One region of the Lactobacillus sp. B4026 genome, then DNA from elsewhere that is predicted to be linked to it. Evidence: predicted binding sites of a transcription regulator. Region 1 holds the regulator's gene; the other holds the start of a gene.
What was found. The regulator HrcA, encoded in region 1, represses chaperone genes, less so after heat shock. The targets are predictions, from matches to a motif close to TTAGCACTCNNNNNNNNNGAGTGCTAA.
Positions count from the first base shown of each region.

Region 2: the regulator HrcA is predicted to act here: its motif matches at 2,660-2,686, upstream of clpP (ATP-dependent Clp endopeptidase proteolytic subunit ClpP).

Region 1 covers NZ_JAFNPD010000002.1:121,420-127,687, reverse strand. Annotated here, with positions in the region: gene dnaK (molecular chaperone DnaK) at 1-1,710, opposite strand, end outside; gene grpE (nucleotide exchange factor GrpE) at 1,729-2,322, opposite strand; gene hrcA (heat-inducible transcriptional repressor HrcA) at 2,335-3,384, opposite strand; gene ribF (riboflavin biosynthesis protein RibF) at 3,524-4,456, opposite strand; gene truB (tRNA pseudouridine(55) synthase TruB) at 4,478-5,371, opposite strand; gene J3U69_RS02470 (ribosome-binding factor A) at 5,414-5,776, opposite strand; gene infB (translation initiation factor IF-2) at 5,795-6,268, opposite strand, start outside.
Region 2 covers NZ_JAFNPD010000001.1:235,458-241,725, reverse strand. Annotated here, with positions in the region: gene J3U69_RS01265 (GW dipeptide domain-containing protein) at 1-51, opposite strand, end outside; gene J3U69_RS01260 (Fur family transcriptional regulator) at 300-752, shown strand; gene J3U69_RS01255 (GW dipeptide domain-containing protein) at 780-2,546, opposite strand; gene clpP (ATP-dependent Clp endopeptidase proteolytic subunit ClpP) at 2,719-3,303, shown strand; gene whiA (DNA-binding protein WhiA) at 3,356-4,291, opposite strand; gene J3U69_RS01240 (gluconeogenesis factor YvcK family protein) at 4,295-5,329, opposite strand; gene rapZ (RNase adapter RapZ) at 5,334-6,212, opposite strand.

The sequences.
Region 1 (6,268 bases):
GGCTAAATCTTGAGCAACTTTTGATAATTCATCCTTCTTGGTCTTCATTTCATCCAAGTTATTATCTTTTTGTGCCTTCTTTAAAGCCTCAAGTGCATCTTTAACCTTCTTAGTATCGTCATCTGATACCTTGTCTTTGACTTCATCTAAGGTCTTTTCAGTTGAGAAGATTAATTGGTCAACCTCATTGCGAAGATCGACTTCTTCCTTCTTCTTTTTATCCTCTTCAGCATGTTCTTCAGCTTCTTTTTGCATCTTTTGAATTTCTTCATCAGATAAGCCGGAAGAACTCTTAATAGTAATCTTTTGTTCTTTTCCAGTACCCATATCCTTAGCAGATACATTAACGATACCATTCTTATCGATGTCAAATGTAACTTGGATTTGTGGTACACCACGAGGAGCAGCAGGAATGTCAGTTAACTCAAAGCGACCCAAAGTCTTGTCATCAGCTGCCATTGGCCGTTCACCTTGTAAAACATGGACATCTACTGCTGGTTGATTATCAGCTGCAGTTGAGAAAATTTGGCTCTTTGAAGTTGGAATTGTGGTGTTCTTCTCAATTAATTTAGTGAAGACGCCACCCATTGTTTCAATCCCTAATGAAAGTGGTGTAACATCAAGTAATACGACATCTTTAACGTCACCAGAGATAACCCCACCTTGAATAGCAGCACCTAAAGCTACAGCTTCATCCGGGTTGATTGAATGGTCAGGTTCCTTACCAGCCCACTTTTTAACTGCTTCTTGAACAGCAGGTATACGAGTTGAACCACCGTTTAAAATAACTTTATCAATATCGCCAACAGTTAAATCGGCATCCTTCAACGCATTATCAAATGGGATCTTGGTACGATCAACTAAATCAGCAGTCAATTCATCAAACTTAGCACGAGTTAAGTCAGCTTCAAGGTGAAGAGGACCAGACTCACCAGCAGAAATGAACGGAAGAGAAATATGAGTTGATGATACACCTGATAAATCTTTCTTAGCTTTTTCAGCAGCATCCTTTAACCGTTGTAAAGCCATCTTGTCTTTAGAAAGGTCAACGCCATTTTCATCTTTAAAGTTCTTGATAAGCCAGTCAATAATCTTATTATCAAAGTCATCCCCACCAAGGTGAGTATCACCGTTAGTCGAAAGAACTTGGAAGACGCCGTCACCTAGTTGCAATACAGAAACATCAAATGTACCACCACCAAGGTCGTAAACTAATACTTTCTCGTCTTCGGCATCTTTATCAAGACCGTAAGCAAGTGATGATGCAGTAGGCTCATTGATGATCCGTTTAACTTCTAAACCGGCAATCTTACCAGCGTCCTTAGTAGCTTGACGTTGTGCATCGTTGAAGTATGCAGGTACGGTGATAACTGCTTCCGTAACTTTTTCACCTAAATAATCTTCAGAAAACTTCTTGATGTATTGTAAAATCATGGCAGAAATTTCTTGTGGAGTATAAGACTTATCGCCAATTTTTACTTTGTAATCAGTCTCACCCATATGACGCTTAATTGATGAAATTGTGTTAGGGTTAGTGATTGCTTGTCTCTTAGCAACTTCACCTACTTGAATTTCACCATCTTTAAATGCGACAACGGATGGAGTGGTACGGTTACCTTCTGGGTTAGTAATAATCTTTGGTTCTTTACCCTCTAAAACTGCTACTGCTGAGTTAGTGGTTCCGAGGTCAATACCGATAACTTTTGACATTAATAATCTTCCTTTCAATTATTGTGCAACAACAACCATTGCTGGTCTTAGTGTACGATCTTTATATGAATATCCTTTTTGTAAAACTTGAACAACGTGATCTTTTTGTTCATCATTTTCAGCTTCTACAGTTTGTACTGCTTGATGTAAGTTAGGATCAAATTTAGCTCCCTCAGCTTCAATTTCACTGATACCATGATCCTTCATCGCCTTAATCAAAGAATCCAAAGTCATTTGGACACCCTTTTTAAGTTGTTTAGAAGCTTCATCATCTACTTTAGTATTCAAGGCACGTTCAAGGTTATCCATTGCTGGTAGAACATCCTTTGCTAAAGATTGTGATTCATACTTGATTAATTGTGCACGCTCATTATTGTAGCGATTTTGCATATTTTGCATTTCCGCTTGACTACGAAGGAATTTGTCCTCCAAGTCTTTCTTTTCTTCTTGAGCTTTGGCTAAATTTTCCGCAAGCTTTTTTTCTGCGGATTTTTGATCTTCGTGTTCGTCAGCCTTAGTATTTACTTTGCTTTTTTCATCTTTTGTAGCTTTTTCTGTTTGACTTTTATCTTTGGCCAAATCTTTTTCGCTAACATATTTTTCCTTACTCACGGCTAACCTCCTTTATTTAAACCTACCATAATATTCAAGTAGTTTCTTAGCCAATTCATTTCTAAAGTATTCCAAAAGGCCAATAACTTGTGAATATGGCATATTATTCGGGCCAAGTAAAGCAATTATGCCCTTGCCATGGGAGCCAACGCTATACTCTGCCGTAAGCAGACTATAATCTCTTAACAAATCATTTGACAATTCAGAACCCAAACTTACACGTACCGGATATTTACCACCATCTGAATTAGTCTTGTCATCAACAAAATTAGAAATCAAATCATTGTGATCAATCAATTCATATAGTGAACGCAAGCTAGAAACATCATCAAACGAACTATTATTCAATAAGTTGATTTGACCATCAACGTACATCTGCTCACTAGCAGCATCGTTAATAACATCTTCAACTAAATCAATTAGTTCACTTACATGATTACTCGTTAGCTTTTTACCCAAGGTCTGATTAAGCAAGGTAGGAGTTATCTCACTTAAAGCTTTTCCTACGAGTTCATCGTTAATCATCCGCACAGCTTTTTCTACTTCATCACCGTGAACATTATAAGGTAAGCTGTAAACTTGGCTATGGACGTTACCATCACTAGTTACCAAGATTGCCATAATTTGGCGATTAAATAACGGTACGATTCGAAAGCCAGTGATAGTTAAATCACTATTTTCGGGTCCCTCTGCAAAAGCAGTGTAATTAGTCAAGTCAGAAAGAATTTTGGCAGCTTCCTGTACAATCTCGTTGACTTGGTGAAAAGGCTGATCTAATTGACTAACAATTTTCTGGTAAACAGACGACGGGATTTGAAGAGGTTCAAGTAAATTATCTAAGTAATACCGATACCCTTCTGTAGACGGTACGCGTCCACTTGAAAGGTGTGTTTTCTCAAGTAATCCCTTGTCTTCCAAAGCAGCCATTTCATTACGAATAGTTGCACTAGAAACTTTAATTGGCAACTGATTCATGACCGTTTTAGATCCAACCGGTTCATGCGTTTGCGTAAAATCATTAATAATTGTCTTTAAAATTAATTCTTGACGTTCGGTCAACATAAAAATCGCCCTCACTTTTAGCACTCATACTTATCAGGTGCTAACAATTATTATGATACTAGTTTTTAGCAGAATGTCAAGTCGAGTGCTAAACTTTTTTATGACAAAATGCAGTTTTCTAATTAACCGGAAGAATTTATTAGTTTCTCTGGGCAAAATAAGCCTTTATTTCAGCTTCATCTTGTTTCATCTGCATTTTTAGCTCGTTCAAGTTAGCAAACTTAATCTCACCACGTGTATACTTGTACCATTTTATAACCATGTCCTCGTCATAAGCTTCTTCATTAAACCCAAATAAATTAGATTCAATAAAAATCTTCTTATTATCATTAATAGTTACATTATAGCCAACACTAGTCATTGAGTCATACCATTGACCCTTAATTTTAGTTCGGGTTGCATACACGCCAACCTTTGGCACCACTTTGTTAGTATCCCATACTAGATTAGCTGTAGGAAAGCCCAATTTATGTCCATTACGCAGACCATGACCTACTGTCCCAGACATAACATATGGCGCACCCAAAAGTTTTTTTGCTAAGTCCATCTGACCAGCAGTAATTGCCTTTTTAATTTCCGTCGAGCCAATCTTTTGACCATCATAAGATTGTTTCGGAACATCAATTATTTCAAATCTGCCTCTAGCAAATTTAGGGAAATTTTTCATATTAGCAATATCTTTGGGACCATAAGTATAATCAAAGCCAGCCACTACCGTGTCAGCACCCAGTTTGACGACAATGTTATCAACAAATTCTTGTGCAGTTAACTGGCAAAATTGCTCATTAAAATGCATGACCAATAAATAGTCGACACCAAGTTTTTGCATTTTATAGGCTTTTTCACCTAAATTATCTATATAGGTAACTTGTGAATTTTGGTAAACCTCTTTAGGATGACGGTCAAAGGTCATTACAACCAAGGGCAAGTGCTTGTCGTCTGCCTTTTTTTTGGCAATTTTAATTAACTGTTGGTGTCCGAGATGGACGCCATCAAAAAAACCAAGCGCTAAGATAATATTAGTTGGAAATAGCTTTTCGCCGATGGGGTAAGTTAAATGGATAATGTGCACGATAAATAACCTTCATTTCACCTATTCGTTTTGTAACAGCATCAAATCAGGGCGATAAACAGCATCATCCTTTTGATAGATTGCTTTAACGCTATTATTGTACCTTAATGCAACCTTTTTTGCATTCGTTTTCAAAGGAATTGAATTGCCATTTTTTACTTTTAGCCATTGACCACTAGTTAAATCGCAAGTTTCATAGTCCTTAAAAAAGGCATCAATTGGTTGAATAAAGTTGGTCACTTCATCAGGATGAGCAATAATTTGATCAAGTTTAACCGCTTGATCAATGGTAAAACCAGAACTTGCAGTCCGGCGTAATGTTTTCATCACGGCTGGAACCCCGAGCCGGGTGCCTAAGTCATTAACAAGGGATCTTACATATGTACCTTTACTACATTCAATTTGAAAATCAAATTCTTGAAAACTGGTTTTTGAATCAAATACCGGTTCAGACATAGTATCATAGGCAAAAATTTGCACTTGCCTTTTTGGCCGTTCTACTTCGATACCCTCACGAGCGTATTCATATAAATGCTTACCATTAACCCGGACAGCTGAATAAATTGGTGGTACCTGTTCAATTTGGCCAACGAATTTTTGCATTTGCTGTTCAATTTCTTCTTTTGCAATCGGATCAGTCAACTTCTGACTTTTGAGAACCTTACCACTTATATCATAGCTATCAGTAGCATAGCCTAAAATAGCTGTCCCCACATATTTCTTATTTTGCGTATGCATTAGTTCAATTAACTTGGTAGCCTGACCAATCGCTATTGGCAAAACACCAGTTACATCGGGATCCAAAGTACCAGCATGACCGATTTTCCTAATATGAAGGGCTTTGCGTAAATGGTAGACGACGTCAGCACTGGTCATGCCTTTGTCTTTATCTACCACTAAAATTCCATTTATCATTTTACCTTACCCACTAAAAAAGCGCCCAACAGCGCTTTTTGGTTAATTATTTCGATCTTCATCTTGCTTTTTAACTTCAGCAATTAGTCGATCAATTTTACTACCATATTTTACTGAATTGTCTCGCTTGAAAATTAATTCAGGCACCTTATAAACTGTTAAAATTTGACCAAGCAAATGACGCATCATGCCCTTTGCTTTTTCAAGTCCTGCAGCAGCTTCTTCTTCCTTTTTTGGATTTTCAGAAAGAATGCTGTAGTAAACAGTTGCATACGACAAATCATTAGTACATTCAACTGCAGTAATTGTAACATCGCTTACGCGTGGATCACGAATATTTTTCCGCAGAATTTTGGTTAATTCACGGAGGATCTCTCCTTCAACACGACCTACTCTGTGTTTCATGTTTTCCTCCCCGTCAAACTAGTTAGGCTTAACTTCTTGCTGTTCAACTGCTTCTAATTCATCACCAATTTTAATGTCATTATAGCCTTCAATTGTCAAACCACAGTCAAAACCTTGCTTAACAATTTTAGCATCATCCTTAAATCGCTTAAGTGAAGCAACTTTACCGTTATAAATGACCACACCGTCACGAATTAAGTTGACATCAGAATCGCGTGTGATGTAACCCGAGTCAACAAAAGCACCAGCAATAGTTCCGACTTTAGAAACTTTCCAAGTTTCACGAACTGTTAAGTTGCCGACAACCTTGTCCTCGTATGTTGGCTCAAGCATTCCTTGCATAGCCGCCTTAACATCATCAATCGCCTTGTAAATAATACTGTATAAGCGAATATCGACACCATCAGCCTCAGCTTGTGACTTAGCAGTTGCCGTTGGTCGAACATTAAAGCCGATGATGAAGGCATTGGAAGCACCAGCCAATGTGACATC
Region 2 (6,268 bases), on a different contig from region 1:
TGCAACTGTAGCGCTGGCAATTAGTAAATTATGCTTCAACTTTTTCTTCATCTACTTTTTACCTTTCTATATAAAACTATAAGTATAGTTTTGCACTTTTATATGACTAAAGCAATAGTTATTAAATCAAATTTGCGCAAAAAAACTGTTTATTTGCTAATCACATTGATAACGAGCTAGAATTAGCTCAAATATTTTGATCAGTAAACTAAAAAATAATTAAACTGATTATGTAGAATCAGCTATTTTCTATAATTTAATGCTAAACTAGGTGTAAAAAGTCTGAGGAGATGATCTTCATGTCGGAACATTTAACAGATGCAGAAAATTTATTGCGCCAACATAATTTAAAGGTTACCAAGCCTCGTTTAAAAATTTTACAATACTTAATGTCGCACCATAATCATCCCACCGCTAGCACTATTTTTCAGGCAATCAGTGGTAACGAACCTACTTACCGTGCTACTGTTTATAATACTTTGAATAAACTAGTCGATGCAGGAATAGTGATTGAAATTAAGAATAGTGATGATTCTCTTCATTATGACTACTTTGTCGAGCCCCATTTTCATATCATTTGTAAACAATGTGGCAAGATTGCAGATGTTTATTATCCAGATTTTGAAACGGTTGAAAATCGAATGCGCGCTGAGGCAGAAAAACAAACAGGTTTTATTACATCTGCAAGTCACCTGGAGATTTTTGGTATTTGCCCAGATTGTCAAAAAAAGAATAATAAAAGCAAGAACTAGCTGTTCTTGCTTTTTACTTTATTCAAATTAATCGATTTTCATACTTACCAACAATTCAGCTCTTTGAGCTAAATTAACATATAATTGCCCGTTATTGACCGAAATTCCTTCAATCTCGCGGCCTGTATCAAATGAATAATGATCTTTTAATGTGCCGTCACGACCGATCTTAAAGATTAAATCATTAAAGGCAAGATAGAAGTTCTTATGTTCAGGATCGTAGGTAAATCCTTGAACAGGAGAGTTGTTATTAACAAAATTACCATCTGTTTTTCCAACTAATTTTGGATACCAGTTGTCACCAGTACGAGTTAATTGCCAATATTCGTAGCGATTATTCTTAACATCGTGATAAACAGTATACATTTCATAATCATTCATCACAACACCGTTATGGAAGTAACGTGGATTGTCTTGGTCACCAACCCAAGTCTTAATGGTCCAAATCTTATTAATTTGCATATCACTCTTCCGAATTTGTAATAATTCTTCAGAATCGCTGCTCTCTTTCAAAGTATTATCATTGTTCAAAACATAGATATATTTGTCACTTGAACCCATGGCTTGACCATGTCCAATTGGAATATAAGGACTAACTTTAACGTGTTTTACATAATTGTTAAAATCCTTTTGTGACATATCGAGTAAGTATTGGGCGTTATAAGGACTAGTTAGTTTATTTAAATCATAACCCACAATGTGTCCTGATCTTAAATATGTATGGCTTAATAAACTAGTGTATGCCCATCCCTTTGATACAGTAACGCCTTCTGGGATATGACCTACACGGTTAATATTATCATCACTAGGATCTTTAACACTGAGTAAAACTGGTTGATAGAACTTAGTCTTCAGCGTTAAATTACCACTTGTCAAAGTGTGCTTTTCAGTTTCCGGTGAATATTCAGTTGGACTAACATAATTTACTGAAGAACCATAGTGTGTTTTCCATGCTTGGTGATCATTAGTACCTGGTTGAGCTGGTAAACTGTTAGTTACGTCTGGGTCGGCAATTCCCTCTTTAGTACTCTTTCTAACCGTAACTTTAACAGTAGCAGTAGCTTTACCATATGTATATTTCACTTTATAAGTTTTTGGAGTAGCACATGGTATAGTATCACGCGACACCTTGACATTATCATTGTCAATTACTGTTCCCATATAGTTAGTTGCATAGGAAATAGCATCTCTTGTAGGAAATTCATAGCCATCATTACGAACTAAAGTGACTGTTTTAGGGACAGCAATTTCATTTCTTGCAAAATAATTTTCATTGACATAGCCGACCTTACGACCGTCAACATAAATTCGCCAGTAGCGGTATTTCTTTGTTTCAATCAATTGGTCAGATTGAATGTGATTATATTGAAAATTGATGCCGTCAGCGACTTTTTTGACAACCTTACCGTTTTTAACGTCTTGCCAAACTTTATAATTCTTATTACCGGCAACTTTAGTCATCATGGCATAACCAGTAATAATCTGCTTTGGCTTCTTTTTATTTTCTTTGTCTTGATCGCCATTATCCCCATCATTAGGATTCTTCGGATTAGTCGGTGTTTTTGCATCCGTATTACTATTACCGTTGCCATCGTCATCGTCAGCACTTTCACCATTATTTTCATTATTGTCAACTGTATCAGAGACAGAATTCTTATTAGAATTGTTTTGTGCCGGTGTTTGCTGCGTAGTACTGGAATCAGCTACGACTGGAGTTGCACACAATCCAGTCGTTGCTGGTAAGCAGACTATCAATGCTGTCGTCATTGTTGCTATTTTTTTAATAAGCTTCAAAATTATTCCTCCAAAAATTTAGTTTACTCTTCGTATTATATAATAAGAATGTTGTAACTTAGAATACAAAATTAATACACTTTCATTGACAGGTTTTGATGTAAGTGATTTAATTAGCACTGTACTTATTAGAGTGCTAATAGATATGAATTTTAATTCAGGAGGTAGAAATATGCTTGTACCTACAGTTATTGAACAAACTGCCCGTGGTGAGCGTGCCTATGACATATATTCACGCTTGTTAAAAGATAGAATTATTATGCTTAGTGGTGAGATTAATGATGATATGGCCAATTCAATTATTGCCCAATTATTATTCCTTGATGCCCAAGACAACACAAAGGACATTTCACTATACATTAATTCACCAGGTGGAGTAATTACTTCTGGTTTGGCAATCATGGACACCATGAACTTTATCAAATCAGATGTTTCAACCATTGCAATTGGAATGGCTGCATCAATGGCATCAATTCTTTTAACCAGTGGAGCTAAGGGTAAGCGTTTTGCTTTGCCAAACTCAACTGTCTTGATTCACCAACCTTTGGGTGGCGCACAAGGTCAACAAACTGATATTCAAATTGCAGCCAATGAGATCTTAAAGAGTCGTGAAAAGATCAATAAGATTTTACACGAGACAACTGGTCAGCCACTAGAAAAGATCCAAAAGGATACTGAACGTGACAACTACTTGACTGCTGAAGAAGCAAAAGATTATGGTTTGATTGACGAAATCATGGTTAATCAAAAGAAATAGTTAAATACAGCCAAATTAAAAGAGCTTTGAATAATTTTCAAAGCTCTTTTTGTTATTCATTTAATGTTTCAGCCATCTCATGCAGTTTGGCAAACCGATGATTAGCGCCCGACTTCGAGATCGGTCCATCTGGTACTTTTTCGGCTACTTCTTTTAAAGAAAGTTCCGGGTTCTGTAATCGCAGACGGGCTATTCCCTGTAATTTTTCGGGAATGTTTTCTAAGCCAATTTTATTATCAATCAGCTCAATGTCTTCAACTTGTTTAGCGGCAGCCGTTGCCGTTTTTTTCAAATTAGCCGTATCACAATTAACCAGTCGGTTAACTGAATTCCGCATATCACGCATTATTCTGAGATCCTCAAAAGAAAGCATGGCATTAATTGCACCAGTTATATGTAAAAAATCACCAATTTTTTCAGCTTCTTTTAAGTAGACGATATAACCTCGCCGCCGCTTAGTTGTTTTCGCATTAAGCTTAAAATAATGATTCATCAGCTTAAGCAGATCATTATTATGATCCTCATAAGCAGAATAGATTTCAAGGTGGTAGCGACTTGTTTCAGGGTTATTAACGCTGCCACTGGCCAAAAAAGCACCTCGCAAATAAGACATAGCACCTTCACGCGAATTAATAATTCTTTTGGGAATACGGGTAATTAATCCTGCCTCGGGAGTTAAAATTTCCAAATTTGTTAGAATTTCTTTAACGTGATTTTGCAGTCGAACCAAGTATTGATTATTTTTCTTAAGCTTCATTTTTCGTGAAACTATTAATAATGGTTCGACCTTATATGCAGTTTTAATTAAAGAAAAAATGCGACGCGCAATTGCAGGATTTTCGGTCGTAATATCAAGGCTAAACATGTGATCATGAAAGTTTAACACGCCGTTCATTCGTAAAAATGCCGCTAATTCAGCTTTTGCATGCTCAGGATGAATTGGTAGCGACGTTAACTCCTTTTTTACCTTGCTCGCATAGCTTGCCATTAACTAATCCATTCTCTTTCTGCGGGACATTGCCGCAAACGCCCGATTAATAATTTCTTTAGCCACTTTTTGCCCATCGTGAAAAACAAGGCCACTTCGTTGATCAATAAAATCATCGGTAATGACGCGGCACCCTTGCTGCCTTAAGCCAGCATAATCATTTTTAACCGGCTCAATATAAGCATCGTAATCATCCGGGTCAAATTTTGACATATCAATCTTGGCCCCATTAACCAATGTTGTATTAATATAATGACCGCCAAGATGATTATTAATTACAGATACATGGTCACAATCAGAGAAATGATCTGTTTCACCAAGCTGAGTCATAATATTACAAATATAAATAACTTCAGCTTGCGTTTTCTTTACAGCCTCACCTAAATTCGGAATCATTAGGTTCGGCAAAATTGAAGTAAACAAACTTCCCGGTCCCAGAACTACGGCATCAGCCTGCATTATGGCCTCTAAAACGGGCGAAACGGCTTCTGGCTCAGAAGTAGAATTTGTATCAGTTACCCAAACACGCTTAATCCGTTTATCTTTATTAGTTATCTCCTTTTCCCCTGCTTGAACTGTGCCATCAATAAATTCAGCATTTAGTGTCAAGGGTTCATTTGAAGCTGGAAAAACATGACCATCAACTCGCATCATGCGTGATAAAGATTGCACGGCATCAAAAATATTACCATGCATTTCATTTAACGCTGCGATAATTAAATTACCAATCGCGTGCCCGGAGAAAAATGAATCTGATGAATCAAACCGATATTGAAAAATATCTTTTTCTTCCTGAGGAATATCACTTAATGAAACTAAGACATTTCTAATATCACCAGGTGGAACAACGTTAATAAAGTTTCTAATCGAACCAGACGAGCCACCATCATCCGATACGGTAACGATGGCAGTAATCTGCGCATTTTGATCCTTTAAGGCGTTTAAAACTACTGGTAAGCCAGTACCGCCACCAATAACAACGATTTGTGGTCTTCTGCTTTTAGTAACTCTAATTATTTTAGAATCTTCATAGGTCATTTTTTCACCTTTTTCTAGTGTAGCGACTAATTTCGCGGTGCGTAATATCAACTGAATAATTTTGGGATAAATCATGAGCAAGCTGCTGGGCAATTGCGACACTCCGATGCTGTCCACCAGTACAACCAATCGCAATTGTTAATTTACCCTTGCCTTCTTTAATATATCCGGGCACAGCTGTTTCCAGTAAATCTAATAACTTCTTGTAAAAGACTTTTGTTTCGTTTTTTTCCATTACATATTTGGCAACACGCTTATCTAAACCAGTAAACGGTCGCAATTCAGGAATATAAAACGGATTGGGCAAAAAACGAACATCCATAACGATATCCGCATCGATTGGCATACCATACTTGAAACCAAAGGACAGGACTTCAATCGAAAATGGTTGTTTTGCCTTACCACTAAACTCATCAAAAAGTTTCTGCTCAAGCTCTTTGGGCTTTAAATTAGAAGTGTCAATAATATCGTTGGCCCGATTTTTTATTCCCGTTAATATTCGACGCTCCTCGATAATTGCATCGAGAAGTCTACCACTTCGAGCTAGTGGTGGAACTCTTCTTGTTTCTTTATAGCGGGCAACCAGGGTATCATCTGAGGCATCTAAAAAAACAATCCTCGTTTGAACGCTACTATTATCTTCAAGTGAGTTTACTTCGTTTAACAAATCCTTGTAAAAATTTTTAATTCTAAGATCAACGACAACTGCTACCTTTTTAAAGTCATCTGAATTAACGATTAAATCCCAAAAACTGGAAAGAAGCGTTGGCGGCAAATTATCTACAACGAAATAGCCCATATCTTCAAGTGCATGCGAGGCCACCGTTTTACCAGCACCACTCATACCTGTAACGATTAATAATTGCTTTTTATTGACAGACATATGCTATCCCCCTATTGATATAATTATAACATACCGGGTGTTTCATAACTTTTCTG